Regions from separate parts of the Rhizobium sp. AN6A genome, predicted to be linked through region 2. Evidence: predicted binding sites of a transcription regulator. Region 2 holds the regulator's gene; each other region holds the start of a gene.

Region 1 (4,220 bases), 1.1 Mb from region 2:
ACAAATCCATACTTTTCGTCATGGCGGCTTCCGCCGAATACGGCCCCCACCTGCAGGCGCGCATCGCGCCCTTGATGACCGGCGTCGGCCCAGTCGAGGCAGCGATTTCGGTCACGGCAATTCTTGCCGGTCTCGATGCGGCGGACCATCTGCCTGACCTTGTCGTTTCGCTCGGCTCCGCCGGCTCGCGGACGCTCGACCAGACGGGCATCTATCAGGCGATTTCTGTTGCCTATCGCGACATGGATGCCTCGGCCTTCGGTTTTGAAAAGGGCCGCACGCCGTTTCTCGATCTGCCGGCCGAGGTGGCCTTGTCTCTGCGCATACCCGATATTGCCGAGGCGCGGCTTTCCACGGGCGCCAATGTCGTCTCTGGTGCCACTTATGGGTCGATCGATGCCGATATGGTGGAAATGGAAACCTATGCCGTGCTCCGGGCCTGCCAGCGCTTCGACGTGCCGCTCATCGGCCTGCGCGGTATTTCCGATGGCAGGGAAGATGTGAACCATGTGGACGACTGGACGGAATACCTGCATATCATCGATGAAAAGCTCGCAGACGCCGTCGACAGGCTTTGCCACGCCATCGAAGACGGTGCGATCACCCTTTGAACCTCGCGATTTCCGCAAATTTCCGGCGTTTGACGCCCGCTTCCGGGTTGCCTAAAGCCGCCATTTTCTTTAAAGGCTCGCCATGACCCAGATAGCCCATCCCGACAGCATTCTCATCATCGATTTCGGCAGCCAGGTGACGCAGCTGATTGCGCGCCGCATCCGCGAAGCCGGGGTCTATTGCGAAATCCACCCGTTTCAGAATGCCGCAGAGGCGTTTGAGAAGCTCCAGCCCAAGGGCGTGATCTTCTCCGGCGGCCCCGCATCTGTCACGGCGGAAGGCAGCCCGCGCGCTCCGCAGGCGGTGTTCGACAGCAAGGTTCCGATCCTCGGCATCTGCTACGGCCAGCAGACGCTCTGCACCCAGCTCGGCGGCGTTGTCGAGGGCGGTCACGCGGCGGAATTCGGCCGCGCCGATATCGACATCAAAAAGGCAAGCCCTCTGTTCGACGGTTTCTGGGAACAGGGCAAGAGCTATCCCGTCTGGATGAGCCACGGCGACCGCGTGACGAAACTGCCGGAAGGTTTCGAGGTTATCGCAACCTCCGAGAACGCACCCTTCGCCATAGCTGCCGACGAGACACGCCACTATTACACCACCATGTTCCACCCGGAAGTGGTGCATACGCCAGATGGCGGCAAGCTGCTCTCCAACTTCGTGCACAAGATCGTCGGTCTCAAATCCGATTGGACGATGGCAGCCTATCGTGCCGAGATGATCCGCAAGATCCGCGATCAGGTCGGCACCGGGCGCGTGCTCTGCGCACTCTCCGGCGGCGTCGATTCCTCGGTTGCGGCGATCCTCATCCATGAGGCGATCGGTGACCAGCTGACCTGCGTTTACGTTGATCATGGCCTGATGCGACTTGGCGAAAGCGAGCAGGTCGTCGGCATGTTCCGCGATCATTACAATATTCCGCTGGTACATGTGGATGCCGCAGACATGTTCCTGGGCCAGCTTTCGGGCGTCTCCGACCCGGAAGTGAAGCGCAAGACCATCGGCCGTTTGTTCATCGAGGTCTTCGAGGCGGAAGCTGCCAAGATCGCAGCAGACGGCAAGGGTGCTCCGAATTTCCTGGCGCAGGGCACGCTTTACCCTGACGTCATCGAGAGCGTTTCCTTCTCTGGCGGTCCTTCCGTCACCATCAAGAGCCACCACAATGTCGGTGGCCTTCCCGAGCGCATGAACATGCAGCTGGTGGAGCCTCTGCGCGAACTCTTCAAGGACGAGGTGCGTGCGCTTGGCCGTGAACTCGGCCTGCCGGAAAGCTTCATCGGCCGCCATCCCTTCCCCGGCCCGGGTCTGGCGATCCGCTGCCCCGGTGCGATCACCCGCGAGAAGCTCGATATTCTGCGCAAGGCAGATGCGATCTATCTCGACGAAATCCGCAAGGCGGGTCTTTACGACACCATCTGGCAGGCCTTCGCAGTGCTCCTGCCGGTGCAGACCGTGGGCGTCATGGGTGACTACCGCACCTATGACTTCGTCTGTGCGCTCCGCGCCGTGACCTCCGTGGATGGCATGACGGCGGATTTCTACCCCTACGACATGAATTTCCTCGGCCGCGCCGCGACCCGCATCATCAACGAAGTCCGCGGCATCAACCGTGTCGTCTATGACGTGACGAGCAAGCCGCCCGGCACGATCGAGTGGGAATAAACGAAGGCGGAGCAATTCCGCCTTTGTTCCTCTTTTGTTCTTTATTTTATCACCGCACAATGATAGGTTTCCGGCCTTGGTATAAGGCTGTGGAGCATCGTCATGGAGTGCGAGTTGGCGGACGAAAGAGCCTTAAGGCAGCTTTGTTTTGATGGGTTGGAGCCGCAGAAAATACGGCGCATCAATCCGCGCTTTCGAAACAAGCTCCTGCTACTGCTGAAGCCACCACGGCAATTGGCGGAAAGAATTTTTGTCGATGCGTCGCATCATGCCATGGGTCGGACAACGCGCGAGGCATATCCGGCCGAGCTTCTGCACATAACCCTGCTGTGTTTGGGATGTTTCGAGACAATCCCTCACGGACTGACAAGCAGGCTGAAGGCGGCAATGGGTGCGGTAAGCGCGCGGCCTGTTCCAGTCACCCTGGACGGAAGCGCGCTTTTCGGCAATCGCAACAGTCTGGTACTGCGAAACGGTGGTGATCTGCCGGAGATCAACGCTCTGGTGAAGCTGCTGCAACGGGCGCTTCGACAGGCGAACCTTCCCTATATCGCGGCACCATCTTTCACGCCGCATATCACGATGATTTATGGCTGCGGGAAGATAGAGCCGATGCCAGCCGGAAAGCCTTATAGCTGGCTTGCGGGTAATTTCGAGCTTGTTTTCAGCCACAATGGCGAAACGCGACATGAGTCTCTTGGACGCTTCGCACTTTCCGCAAAAGCGGATCGTTATGAGCCGCTCGAAAGCCAGCTGCATTTACCGGATAAACTGATCGGTCCGAGAAAACGGCCTAACCGAAAGCAGGCGGAACGCTAAGGCCCGCCAACATATACGCACGAGCGAGGCGATGTCGCCTCGCTGCAAACGATAATCAGCTTAGAGCTGAACCTTGTCGAAAGCCTTGCCGTCGATGCCAAGCGCTTCGAGGTCGGCGCGGGCCGGCTTGCGATGCGCGCGAACAGCGGCCGAAACCGAAAGTGCGGCACCGAGAACGGCGAAAGTTTCGCCAAAGAAGTTACGCGATGTCTTTGCAACCTGACGCATTTTTCTCTCCATCTTTGATGCCCAGATAATGGGCATTTTCGGCCTCTGCTACAACTCATGATGTAGCAGGGAAGCCATGCAGCTTTGCTCGCGCTCGTTTGGATGTCAGACACTGCATTTTTGCATGGCTTGAATCCCGTGCTTCAGGCTGCGGGTTGAATACGGCGCATTATTTGTTATGCCGGAAGTTCAAGACAAAGAGGCAGGCAACATGACGGTCACCATTTACGGCATCAAGAACTGCGACACGATGAAAAAAGCCAGAAGCTGGCTGGAAGCCAACGGTGTCGACTATTCTTTCCATGACTACAAGACGGCCGGCATCGACCAGGCCCATCTCGAAACATGGTGCGATGCCGCGGGCTGGGAAACGGTTCTGAACCGGGCTGGCACCACCTTCAAAAAACTGGACGATACACAGAAAGCCGATCTTACCCGTGAAAAGGCCATTGGCCTGATGCTGGAGCAGCCCTCCATGATCAAGCGACCGGTTCTGGAGGCCAAGGCGACGATAACCGTCGGCTTCAAGCCGGAAACCTATCAGTCCCTCTTTGCGTGAGCGCAAGCCGCCATGTCCAAGACAACCCGCGCTACACAGATGCTGACCAAGGCCGGTGTGAACTTCACCACAGTTACCTATGACTACGACCCGAATGCCGACCGGATCGGCCTGCAGGCGGCCGAAGCTATCGGCGAGCCGCCACATCTGGTTCTTAAAACACTGATGGCTGAGCTGGATGGCAAGCCGGTCTGCGTCGTCGTCCCATCCGACCGGGAAGTGAGCATGAAGAAGCTCGCCGCCGCCTTCGGGGGCAAATCCGCAAGCATGATGAAGCCCGCCGATGCAGAGCGGGCAACCGGTTATCATGTGGGCGGCATCAGCCCTTTTGGACAGAAGAAAC
Region 2 (4,220 bases):
CGACCGTGATCTGCCGCAGCCCATCATCCGGCTGCTGGCGGCGTCGCAATGACCGCCGCCAACGTAGAACATCAGGCCGTTGCGCGCAGATCTTCAGTCAATTCGCCGATCTCGCCAACTTCCTCTTCATGACCAGCGTCGCGCCAGCTCTCCTTCAAACCGGCCTCGTACCATTCTTGCATGGCAGGCAGGGCTAGCAGCCGGTCGCAATAGGCTTTCGCTGCTGGCGAAAGATCCGCGCTGCCATAGGTCTGGAAACGGAATGCAACCGGGCAGAAGAAAGCATCGACCGCCGTGAACTTTTGACCGGCAAGATACGGCCCGCCGAATTTCGTGAGACCCTCGCTCCACAACGCATCGATCCGCTTTATATCGGCCTTAAGCCCGGCATCGCCACCCCTGGGTTTGACCCGAATGCCCACCGACATGGGATAGAGATTGCGCAGCGAGGAAAAGCCGGCATGCATCTCACTTGCGGCCGAACGCGACCAGGCCCTCGCATGCTTGTCGCTTGCCCAGACGCCCTGGTGTCTTTCGGCAAGATATTCGACGATCGAAAGCGTTTCCCAAACCGTCATACCCTCGTCGACCAGGCAGGGCACCTTGCCCGTCGGCGAAAAGGAGGAAAAGGAGACGCCTTCGCCGAACGGAATGAGCTTTTCATCAAAGGCGATACCGAGCGTGCGCATCAATACCCACGGCCGCAGCGACCATGAAGAATAGTTCTTGTTGGCTATATAAAGATCGTACATGGCGTATCTCCCGGATATGACGCGCATTTCTACACCTGCCAAGCGTTCATGGAATATCGAAAATTATCCATGGCTCCCATAAACGCCGTTGATGGATGGTGATGTGGGGTCGCTGAGAGCGCGCCTCGCGATAAGTCACCCTTTGGTGACCAGTAAGAACTGACTGCGCAACACGACAGAACAACGTCGCTAAAAAACAGCGGATGGGATCGTTTCGACAACTAAGGCGAGCGGACCACTCGCCGCCACGCCTGTAGCGAAACCGAAGCATCTTTATGGAGCAGGAGCTCAGTTTAGAAAGGGCAACGCGCATAGGCTGAATGGCGCATATCCTCGTGCACCCGCAAAAGCACGCCACGTTTGGAAACAGCCAAACCAAATATAGGCGCCATCTTCACGATGACGCCTATTGTAAAGTGAATACGTTCGGTTCGATAAGATCAATGGTAGCGGCGGATCAGCCCCACCAGCTTGCCCTGAATTTTCACCCGGTCCGGCCCGAAGATACGGGTCTCATAGGCTGGGTTTGCCGCCTCGAGCGCAATGGAGGCTCCCTTGCGGCGGAAGCGCTTCAGCGTGGCTTCCTCGTCATCCACCAGAGCCACAACGATATCCCCGGGATTGGCGGTGTTGCCGTTGCGGATGATGACTGTGTCGCCGTCGAAAATGCCGGCCTCAATCATCGAATCACCCTTGACCTCAAGAGCGTAATGTTCGCCCGTGCCAAGCATGTCTACTGGCACGGCCACATCATGGGTGTTGTTCTGAATGGCGGAAATCGGCACGCCCGCAGCGATGCGGCCCATGACCGGTACGGTGACAGCCCCGCCCAGATCATTGGCCGGCGTCTTGGGCGCAGGGGCCGGTTCCGGCGTCTTGGGCTTGCCAAGGCTGCCTTCGATAACGCTTGGCGAAAAGCCGCGCTGCGGCCTTGCGCCCGGCGTATAAGCCTCGGGCAGCTTGATGACTTCCAGTGCCCGAGCCCTATTCGGTAGCCGACGAATGAACCCGCGCTCTTCGAGAGCGGTTATCAGGCGGTGGATGCCGGATTTCGAAGCAAGATCGAGTGCGTCCTTCATTTCATCGAAGGAGGGCGGCACGCCGGACTCTTTCATTCGTTCATGAATGAAGAGAAGCAATTCCTGCTGTTTGCGCGTGAGCATGAGGAAAACACCCTTTAGAATCGTAGTGGAAGTCGCGAAACAAATACAGAACGAACACTATATGTTCCATATGTGTTCTGCAATCCCCTAAAATTTCGTGAAGGTGCCATCTGTTGCTGTGATGATTTGCCTCATAGCACGCAATTGTGCTTTTGTGCGGTCGAAACCGTCCCGGCATGCCCCGGGCGGAAGGCCAGCAGAATACATGTCATGACGAAACCCTATAGCGTTGACCATCTCGTTTTGCCCGTGGAAGTCATAGGCGTCGCCGTGAAGCGCCTCGTCAGTCTTGGCTTTACGGTTGCGCCGGAGGCTCTGCATCCTTTCGGCACCCAAAATGCCTGCGTATTTTTCGCCGATGGCACCTATCTGGAGCCGCTCGCAATTGCTGATCCGGCTAAATATAATGCCTCGATAGAGAGGGGTGATGTGTTTACCGGCAGGGATGTGGCCTTCCGGCAACGGGACGGGCAGGAGGGTTTTTCGGCTCTTGTCGCCAGGACTGAAGACGCCTTGGTTGACCATGAGCGGTTTCGGGCAGCCGGTCTTTGGGCGGGCGATGTTTTCGAGTTTTCGCGGCCTGTTCGGATGCCGGATGGCTCGCAAGGCGAGGCGGCGTTCCGGCTGGCTTTTGCGGCAAGCGGGGCGGTCGCGGATTTCTTTCTGTTCAGTTGTCAGCGGCTTCAAGCCCTGCCGGGCGATCGCACCATGCTGGAGCGCCACGCCAATGGTGTCACCGGCCTCAGTGAAATCGTCCTGTTTTCCGGCGGCGATGTGAAGGTGGCGGGCCTGATCGAGACAGTGTTTGGCTGTGAAGGCAAATGGTCTCCGGGCGGTGATATGGTTTTCTCGACCGGCAATGCCAGCATCAGATTGACCGGAAAACCGGCTTTCGGCGGGCAGGCCCTGAGTGCTCACGATGGCAACGAAGGCGGATTGCGTGGCGCGGGCATCGTCTTTTCGTCACACGATCTTGCCGTGACAGAAGCGGTGCTTGCTGCTAATGGCGTGTCCTGCGCAAAAGCGGACGGCCGTCTGGTGGTGCCCGCAGCACCCGGTCAGGGTGTTGCCTTCGCCTTCGAGGAAAAATGATGAGCGTTACGAACAATCTTAAAGTCACTGCCGGCGACGGCGCCAGCAAGGTTTCCTTCTCGAATACCGAGCGGTTTTCGCTGATTGCCGGCCCCTGCCAGATGGAAAGCCGCGAACATTCCTTCATGATCGCTGGCGTCCTGAAGGAGCTTTGCGACAAGCTTGGAATAGGGCTTGTCTACAAGTCTTCTTTCGACAAGGCGAACCGCACTTCGCTTTCCGGCAAACGCGGCATCGGCCTGGATAATGCGATGCAGGTTTTTGCCGATCTCAAGAAGGAATTCGGTTTTCCTGTTCTGACCGACATCCACACGGAAGAGCAATGCGCCATCGTTTCCGAGGTGGTGGACGTGCTGCAGATTCCGGCGTTCCTCAGCCGCCAGACCGATCTTCTCGTTGCCGCCGCCAAAACCGGCCGCGTCATCAACGTCAAGAAAGGCCAGTTTCTGGCGCCCTGGGACATGAAGAACGTGCTTGCCAAGCTCAATGAGAGCGGCAATCCGAATGTGATGTTGTGCGAGCGCGGCGCGTCCTTCGGTTACAACACGCTGGTTTCCGACATGCGCTCGTTGCCGATCATGGCAGCGCTCGGCGCACCTGTCGTGTTCGACGCCACCCATTCGGTGCAGCAGCCGGGCGGGCAGGGCGGCTCCACAGGTGGCCAGCGCGAATTCGTCGAGACGTTGGCGCGTGCGGCCGTTGCGGTTGGCGTGGCTGGCCTCTTCATCGAGACCCATGAGGATCCGGACAATGCGCCGTCAGACGGCCCTAACATGGTCCACCTGAAGGACATGCCGAAACTGCTCGAAAAGCTTCTGGCTTTCGACGCGATTACGAAAGCCTGATCGGCTGACCGTTACGGCGGGCACTTTTGTGCCAATCGATTTTAATGGCGGGCGGGCCGTTTCCGCTGCCCACCGTCATTGTAATTTCTTCGCCATCGTCTAAGACAGGCGACGGAAAATATCTGTTCCATTCCCAAGGGAGAGACCATGACTGCCATTACCGATATCATCGCGCGCGAAATCCTCGACAGCCGCGGCAATCCGACCGTTGAAGTCGACGTTTATCTCGAAGACGGCTCCATGGGCCGTGCCGCCGTTCCCTCCGGCGCCTCCACCGGCGCGCATGAGGCGGTTGAGCTGCGCGATGGCGGCAAGCGTTATCTCGGCAAGGGCGTGGAAAAGGCGGTCGAAGCCGTCAATACGGAAAT
Region 3 (4,220 bases), on a different contig from region 2:
GCCACTTGCGCGACCGGTGACCAGAAATAGTCGATTATCCGCCGAGTGCCGGTCTTGATTTCGACTGAGACCGCCATGCCAGGCGACAGTGGACGCATAACTCCATCAACATTTATCTCTGTTGTATCGAGAGCAATCGTCGCGGGGGTAAACAACGTTTTGCAGCCGCTGCACATTCCCGCCCGGAACAACACTCCTGAACTGCGGAGCGGCCTGTTCCTCCATGGCCTGAGCGTCGGGATTGGGTATGGCGTCTCGCGCCACGGTTTGGGGCCGTCTGCAATGGGAGATATTCTCTTGGAGTAGAGATTCCAGCCATTTTCCGATTTCGTTTTCGGTGTTTCGGCCATTTAAATACCTCGTGGATAAAAGGAGAATTTCAGCCAGCTTACGAACTTCACGACCGGGTCTGTGATGCCGAAATAAAAGGTTGCAACGAGAAAGTTGCTAATCAGGGAGTTGCTGAATGGACCATAATAAAACGTCATTCCGTAGGATCGTGGCCCTTCTCGGAAGGGAAAAAATAAAGCGATGAACGCGAAGGGCATGACCATCAGATGGACTTTAGTAATTCCCCAAGTAAAGCTATCGGGGGGCTTTGAGAGCTCCACTGAAAAAAGATAGATCATCCGCGTGATCATTAACGAACTGATAATGTAATTAGAGAATAAAAAGCCATTCCAGCCGTCGACGCTGCCAAAATGTTCTTTTATTTGGCTGATGTAGCGCAAGTTTACTGGCCAAAGCATCCAGAACTCCGCTGCATTGAGGTGGTCAATTCCGAACCAGACAAGTGCCGATATCAAGCTTCCGGCAATATAAGCTGCAAAATACGTGACGGCAGACGCCTTAATGAACTTTCTCTCTAACAAGATGATTGAATCTTCCGTCACTGCGTAATCCTATCGCCGAGTAGCATTCATTGGCGAACTATTTTGGCCTGCTTGAAACTCTAAGTAGCTATAATGCCAAACTGGACGTCTCGCCAAGTGATTGGCTGGCGCGCCGCCCCTCAATCAGGCGAACTCCATGGCGTTTCCGCACAGCTAGTGCGACAGCTTTTTCGTGAGATTTTGAGCGTAGACATTCGTGCGCGAGGGAGTTTCCACTTAAGCGCTCCAAACTCAATGGTGTAACATGTTCCTAGCTTACTTGAGTTCGCAATCGAACATCGACGAGAGAAAGCCGACTGCCTGCAACATGCGACCCGCTGGGAATATTGTGCTGATCCATTTCGCCCCCGAAAACAAACCGCATGATTTCGTCAACTGAAAATTGAATTGCAGGCCCCAAAAAACCCGGCTTTAGTTAAGAATGCAACCCAAAAAGCTTTTTTCAAACTGGACCGGTGGTTGCCGAACATCGATGGACAAGCGAAAGCCTCCTATATCCTGCGAGAAATCTCGCATTCCTCACATATGACGCCCACAGGTTCGCCGCCGTAGTCCGGCAGCAAGTACGCTCCCTCACCGGGCATCGAGATCGGCGTCTGGCTTGCATCCTCTCGTAAATCCTGTGCCCATCGCAGCCGTTGCCAGAGCGAGTTGCATCCTCAGATGCAGAATGTCATCCATGAGCGTCTCATTGGCGGCGCGACTATCTCCGTCATGCCATGCGATGATGTGGTCCACCGGATCGGCTTCCGGCTTTTGGAATTCTGGGCGGACGTGACTATCCTCGATCTGCTTATTTTTCGTTGATGGAGGCCGCATTCGTAAGGTTTGTTCTTATTATGTTCCCACTCTGGATCGAGTCAAGGTGAATACGGTCGCTCATATTTCTTCCTTGACAGAATCTAGGAAAGTGCAACTATAAGTTATCTAAAATATTTGGGGTGAGATATTGATGGATAAGGCAGTATCAAGCGAAGTAACTAAGGACTTCATTCCAGTGGGGCGGCCCAATCGCCCAGGTAACCGTATTTCACCCACTTCAGTGACTATCCACAATACTGACAATTCTCGGAAGGGTGCCAACGCCAAGGCGCACTCTAAGTTTCTAAGTGAGGTTGGATCCTACGTTCACAACGGCGAGACGATTAAATGCTCATGGCATTTCACGGTGGACGACCAATTCGTGATCCAGCACCTACCGCTCACCGAAAAGGCTTGGCATGCTGGTGCCGCCGCAAACAGTTCGAGTATTGGCATCGAAATCTGCATGAACTCAGACAATGATCAAGCTTTAGCAAATCGTCGAGCTGCCGGACTGGTCGCGGGAATCCTTAAAGAGTTCGGATGGAAAATTAATGCAGTTAAACAGCACAATTTTTGGACCGGAAAAAACTGCCCGTCGGTGATTAGGGGTAGCAAGCAGTGGGAAGAATTTCTTGCCTCAGTATCGCAAGCGTTGGATTCTGATAAACCCTTTGTAAGCGTAGACGCGAATGAAGCCGGTGTTTGGGCAGGGCAGTGGCTGGACAATCAAAACGAAGCAGATGACGGAACAGATATCGACCATGAGCCGTTAAACGATGCGGTAAATATGGTTGTTGACGATAAGTAGGCCGCTTCAATGCTGGACCATAAAGCAGCTGGAGTAACCTTTCACCTACATGAAATCTTGCGCAACGTCAGAGATTCCCACTGAAAATCCTTGGATGGCGAACAAGGGGAGCTTACCCAGCGCATCTTTGATCATGATGGCAGTTGGAGCTGCGTTTGAGGGTGGTCCGCATTCTTGATCCGCCCTTCGCGCTTGGCGCTCGATTATTTTTTCTTTCTCGTTTCTAGTCGCCGCAACCGTTGCGCCAAGAAACCGTCGTCAGCAGCGGTCCGCTCAATCACCGTTTGACGGACGATACGGCGCTTGTTCACTAAGGTGTCATCACGCAGCTCGACTTGCCTCGGAGCCAGCATCTGCTTCGCTCCACTTTCGATTCAAAGTGAACCAGCAATTTGACCATCCCGTCACTCTGTCCGTCATGTAGTGAGCGACGGGATGGCGGATGAAGCCTGGACTGACAGACCTCAACCGCTTTCCGATCAAGGCGAAGAGCCCGAAGATATGATCACTCGCGCCGCCCGTGTCGGTAACCTCACGTCCAAGCTTCTTGGTTGCGAGAAACTCCAATGTAGTCTCCATGGAGAAACTCCCGTTCTTCATCCATGGAATGTCGATCACAGATCAGGCGGCAGCGAGCAACGTGGGACCAGAACACCGGTTACCATCATTAGGCGACGAAGAGCGAATGTCTGCGTTCGAAATTTTGAAGATGAGACGAAGTTGGAAACTGGTGCTGCCATCAGTCTCGCTACTACAGCCGATGTGCCAGTGCGATCGCATCAGCGACCTCATCTGTGCGATCGGTCAATGTGCTAGTGGCGACACGGATATGGTTGATCGGCGAGGTGGAGAACTTAGATCCGGGATTGACTGCAATGCGACGCGCAGCGAGCGTTACCATAGCGAACGCCTCAGAGGCGACTGGCACCCAAAGTGCAAGTCCACAACCGTCAGCAACATCGACTCCTCGGGCGCGCAAGGCAGTTGCAAGCCCACCGCAACGCTCACGGTAACGCTCGCGCGCCAACGCCAACGTGTCCCATGTCGATTGCTGCCCCAACAGCCAGGCGGTAGCGCCTTGCAAGGCACGGCTGGTCCATCCAGCGCTGAAGCTTCGATAGGATTGAATTTGTTCTACGATAGCCGCCGTGCTGGACAATACAGCGAGCCGCAAATCGGGGCTGAGCGTCTTGGAGTAGGACACGATGTGGATGGTTCGGTCCGGAAATCTTGCACCGAGCGACAGGGGAACGCATGGAGAAATGTCAGCTGTTCCATCGTCCTCGATGATCAGGGTGTCTGTTCCTTCTAGAACATCACCAAGCGCCTGGAGACGCGTCTCATTCAGCGAACGTCCGGTTACTGAATGGATCCGTGGCTGGAAAATGAAGGCGGCGGGGCGATGTTGCATCGCTTGCTTCAGCGACTCCGGCGTTGGCCCATTTTCGTCGCAGACAACGGGAACGATCATCGCCCTATGGTCTTCGAGGATGTCGAGCAGGCGCATGGCGGTCGGATCTTCGATTGCCACCGCTGATCCTGATGGAACCAGCGCATGCAGCAGTGTGTATATCGCGTTGTAACCGCCATTGATCGCTAGAAATGCTTCCGGCACATAAGGCCAATGACGCTCTACGGCGGATTGCAACTCGGGAACAATCCGACTGCGCTCATAACTATTGATGCCGGTCGCCGATGCGCCATGCGCCATAGCT
Region 4 (4,220 bases), on a different contig from region 2:
AATGGATAATCTTCCGAGACCAGCCGGGTAAGCTCCTTGCGGTCAAATTCGCGGCCGAGGACCAGGCAGCCATCGGCGATCCGGAGCCTGTTGCCCTCGGAAAAAATCTTGCGGTTGTTGCCGACGCCAGCACTGGTCAGCAGCAGAAGATCGTACGCCTGCTGCTGCGCCTCTTCCTCGATGCCCAACAGGAACGGCGTGAAGAAGTCCGCCTGTGCGCTTGGAAAGGCAGGCTCGTAGGTGAAGACGCCGAGGATGCGATTGAGCCCCTTGGCCATGCGGCGCGCGATCGGGTCGGCGACATAGCCCGTCTTGCGAATGACCGCCTGCACGCGTTCGCGTGTTTCAGCAGGGATACGGGCGATCGCGGTCGGCGCGCCGTTCAGAACAAGCGATACCGTGGCCTGACTGACGCCGGCAAGCTTCGCAATATCGTTCTGAGTAAGGCGTTTATGGCTGGTCACGCAATGCCCTCCCCGACATTCGTTAACTGCTAATACGTATTAGCTGTTAATACGCATTAGCACGACTTCCCTACTCTGTGTCAAGAGGGGAAAGACACGCTTGCGGAGAGATGTTTTGACGAAGGCTTATGAGGCGGCCAGCCCGGCCTTATGACGGCCGCGCTGGGCTATGGGCTTTCATACCAGCGGTAAAATGGTGCCCGCTGCGGGTTCAGGGTGCCGAAGGCGTCTTTGCGTCGGCAAGCTTTTGCTGGAGAAGCCAGGTCCACATCGCCTCATCGCCGAGCACTTTTGCCTCCACCTCTTCATGGTTCGTATCCTCAAAAACCGTCAGCCGCACATTGCGTTTCAGTTCCTGGAGACGTTGAACGAGGACAACAGTATCGGACAAAGGAATCACCTCGTCCCTTGCGCCGTGAAAGGCCCAGAAGGCTGTCTTTTCATTGGTGCGGTTGAGGTAATGGCGGATGCCGCCACCAGCAATTGGGACGACCGCAGCAAAAGTTTGCGGAAACTGCTCGGCCATTGACCAGGCGCCGAACCCTCCCCGGCTATATCCGATCAGATAGATTCGGCTGCGGTCCACCCGATGATCCCCCACAACGGAAGCCAGAACGCTTGCAACACGCTCGATCGGATAAAGCAGTTCCTCACTCGGATTTTGTGGCGAAAACACTATGAAAGGAAAATCACGGCCCCCTTCGATCAATTTTGGCAGGCCGCTGCGGCGCAGCTTTTCGACGTCGCTCCCGCCCTGATCGCCGCCATGCAGCCAGACCACGAGAGGATAGGTTTTGTCCGAACCGGCATAGTCTTTGGGCGTGTAAAGCAGATAATTGATATCCGACGCGATCGTTGCGTCAGACCTCATGGCCTTCTGCTCCGCAGACGCAAATGTCGATGTGGCCAGTGCCGCAACAGCGATCAGGCATAGTTTCAAATGCTTCATGCTTTTGTCCTCCCAACAAACACGTCTTCCAAGACGCGACTGGTGAACTCATCAGCCGTCGGGTTGGTTCATTGGTTTGAAAAGCATGCCGGTCGACACGCCATGCGGAACCCGATTGAGGTCGCCAAAATCGATCTGCCAGGTTTGTCCACCGCAGTGTGGAGGACAGAGACATGCGTTCATTATTTGTTCTGGCCTGCTGTTTGAGTTTTTGCTAATCATTGCAACAAGAGTGCTTTTGAAAAATGCCGTCGTCGTGCGGATAGGCAAATATCAAGGATGCAGGCATGGCGGTTGCCTATCTGGACAAACTGAACGAGCAGCAACGCAAGGCCGTGGAACATGGCGTTGGGCCTTCAGGCGGACACACAGCTGGACCGTTGCTGATCATCGCCGGTGCCGGTTCCGGCAAGACCAATACGCTGGCGCACCGGGTGGCGCATCTGATCGTCAATGGCGCTGATCCTCGCCGCATCCTGCTGATGACGTTTTCACGGCGTGCCGCTTCCGAAATGTCTCGTCGTGTCGAGCGTATCTGCAAGCAGGTCATTGGCGCTAACGCCGGAGCCCTCACGGATGCGATGGCCTGGTCCGGCACGTTTCACGGAATCGGCGCGCGCCTCTTGCGAATCTATGCGGAACAGATTGGACTGGACGTAGATTTCACGATCCACGACCGCGAAGACAGCGCTGATCTGATGAACCTTGCCCGACACGAGCTGGGTTTCTCCAAGACCGAGAGCCGTTTTCCGACAAAGGGCACCTGCATTGCGATCTATTCGCGCGCCGTCAATTCACAAACGCCGCTGAAAGACATCCTGCGCCAGCACTATCCATGGGTGTCCAGCTGGGAAGAAGAGCTCAAGCAATTATTCGCCGCCTATGTCGAGGCCAAGCAGGCCCAGAACGTTCTCGATTACGACGATCTTCTGCTCTATTGGGCCCAGATGGTCAGCGATCCCGATCTTGCAGGTGATATCGGCAATCGTTTCGACCACGTGATGGTCGACGAATATCAGGATACCAACCGGCTGCAGGCTGCGGTGCTAATGGCACTGAAGCCGGGCGGTCGCGGCTTGACCGTGGTGGGTGACGATGCCCAGTCGATCTATTCCTTCCGGGCAGCAACGGTGCGCAATATCCTTGATTTTCCGGCATCTTTCAGCCCGGCTGCCGATATTATCACCCTTGATCGCAACTATCGCTCGACACAGCCGATACTGGCTGCCGCCAATGGTGTCATCGACCTTGCCCGTGAGCGATTCACCAAAAACCTCTGGACCGAACGACAGTCACTCGAGCGGCCGAAGCTCGTGACTGTAAAAAGCGAAACCGAGCAGGCGAACTTCATTATCGACCAGGTGCTGGCCAATCGTGAGACCGGCATGACGCTGAAGCAACAGGCGGTGCTGTTTCGCACCTCCAGTCATAGCGGGCCGCTTGAAGTTGAACTTACACGCCGCAACATTCCCTTCGTCAAATTTGGCGGCCTGAAGTTTCTCGACAGTGCCCATGTAAAGGACATGCTGGCAGTATTGCGTTTCGCGCAAAACCCGCGCGACCGCGTCGCCGGTTTCAGGCTACTTCAGATGCTGCCGGGTATCGGGCCGAAGAAAGCCGGCAATATTCTCGATACGATTGCGGCAGATCCCGAACCTTTGCTCGCCCTTGCCGAAATTCCGCCGCCACCCAAAACCGGCGGTGACTGGGTATCCTTCGTGCAGTTGCTGGCGAACATGCGAAAATCGCACGGCGGCTGGCCATCAGATATCGAGCAGGCGCGGCTCTGGTACGAGCCCCACCTAGAACGCATCCATGAGGATGCCGAGACGCGGAAGGCCGATTTGCTGCAACTCGAGCAGATTGCCGGCGGCTATCCTTCCCGCGAACGCTTCCTCACCGAACTGACGCTCGATCCGCCGGATGCCACCAGCGATCAGGCAGGCGTACCGCTGCTCGATGAGGATTACCTGACGCTTTCAACCATTCATTCGGCAAAAGGCCAGGAATGGCGTTCCGTCTTTATCCTGAACGTGGTCGATGGCTGCATACCATCCGATCTGGGCGTCGGCTCCACGCATGAAGTCGAAGAGGAACGCCGGCTGCTCTATGTCGCCATGACGCGCGCCAAGGACAGTCTGTCACTGATAACCCCGCAACGGTTCTTCACCCATGGCCAGAACGCGCAGGGCGACCGGCATGTCTATGCCGCTAGAACCCGCTTCATACCGGCAACTTTGCTGCAGTTCTTTGAAACCGCCACATGGCCCCTGGTTTCGGCCGCAGCCTCCGAGCGCAGCGCGCAGCAGATCCGCATCGATGTCGGCGCGCGGATGCGGGCGATGTGGAAATAGGGAAGATCGTACAGGCTGGAACGATGGATAACACGGCTGTTCGAAAGATCATCCATATCGACATGGATGCCTTTTATGCATCGGTGGAGCAACGCGACAATCCCGCACTTCGCGGCCTGCCCGTCGCCGTCGGCGGATCGGCCGCACGAGGCGTGGTGGCTGCGGCAAGTTACGAGGCGAGAACCTTCGGCGTCCATTCAGCCATGCCGTCCGTCACTGCCAAACGGAAATGCCCGGATCTGATCTTCGTACCGCCACGCTTCGAGGTATACCGGCAGGTGTCGCAACAGATACGGGAGATATTTGCCGAATATACGCCGCTGATCGAGCCGCTATCGCTCGACGAAGCCTATCTCGATGTCACCGAAAACCTGAAAGGCATGGAGATCGCCACCGAAATTGCGCTGGAGATCCGCGCAAAGATCAAGGCTGTCACCAGCCTCAATGCATCTG

Evidence for each region. The regulator LexA, encoded in region 2, represses DNA repair genes until DNA is damaged. The targets are predictions, from matches to a motif close to TGTTCNNNNTGTGTTCNG.
Region 1: a site for LexA is predicted at 2,296-2,313, ahead of CRO62_RS19005 (2'-5' RNA ligase family protein). Genes of this name have one in related genera too.
Region 3: a site for LexA is predicted at 1,723-1,740, ahead of CRO62_RS02615 (dehydrogenase). Genes of this name have one in related genera too.
Region 4: a site for LexA is predicted at 1,590-1,607, ahead of CRO62_RS04805 (ATP-dependent helicase). Genes of this name have one in related genera too.

Annotation. Positions count from the first base shown of each region.
Region 1 covers NZ_OCNC01000004.1:1,327,783-1,332,002, reverse strand. The annotation lists gene CRO62_RS19015 (5'-methylthioadenosine/S-adenosylhomocysteine nucleosidase) at 1-611, shown strand, start outside; gene guaA (glutamine-hydrolyzing GMP synthase) at 694-2,271, shown strand; gene CRO62_RS19005 (2'-5' RNA ligase family protein) at 2,374-3,090, shown strand; gene CRO62_RS27240 (hypothetical protein) at 3,151-3,318, opposite strand; gene CRO62_RS18995 (ArsC family reductase) at 3,530-3,877, shown strand; gene ybaK (Cys-tRNA(Pro) deacylase) at 3,890-4,220, shown strand, end outside.
Region 2 covers NZ_OCNC01000004.1:2,422,699-2,426,918, forward strand. The annotation lists gene CRO62_RS24495 (ComEC/Rec2 family competence protein) at 1-52, shown strand, start outside; gene CRO62_RS24500 (glutathione S-transferase family protein) at 72-752, opposite strand; gene lexA (transcriptional repressor LexA) at 1,193-1,915, opposite strand; gene CRO62_RS24510 (VOC family protein) at 2,126-3,007, shown strand; gene kdsA (3-deoxy-8-phosphooctulonate synthase) at 3,007-3,852, shown strand; gene eno (phosphopyruvate hydratase) at 4,000-4,220, shown strand, end outside.
Region 3 covers NZ_OCNC01000002.1:267,420-271,639, reverse strand. The annotation lists gene CRO62_RS02620 (hypothetical protein) at 351-893, opposite strand; gene CRO62_RS02615 (dehydrogenase) at 1,467-1,631, opposite strand; gene CRO62_RS02610 (N-acetylmuramoyl-L-alanine amidase family protein) at 1,846-2,505, shown strand; gene CRO62_RS02600 (PLP-dependent aminotransferase family protein) at 3,257-4,220, opposite strand, start outside.
Region 4 covers NZ_OCNC01000003.1:188,944-193,163, forward strand. The annotation lists gene CRO62_RS04795 (LacI family DNA-binding transcriptional regulator) at 1-464, opposite strand, end outside; gene CRO62_RS04800 (prolyl oligopeptidase family serine peptidase) at 676-1,413, opposite strand; gene CRO62_RS04805 (ATP-dependent helicase) at 1,701-3,767, shown strand; gene dinB (DNA polymerase IV) at 3,791-4,220, shown strand, end outside.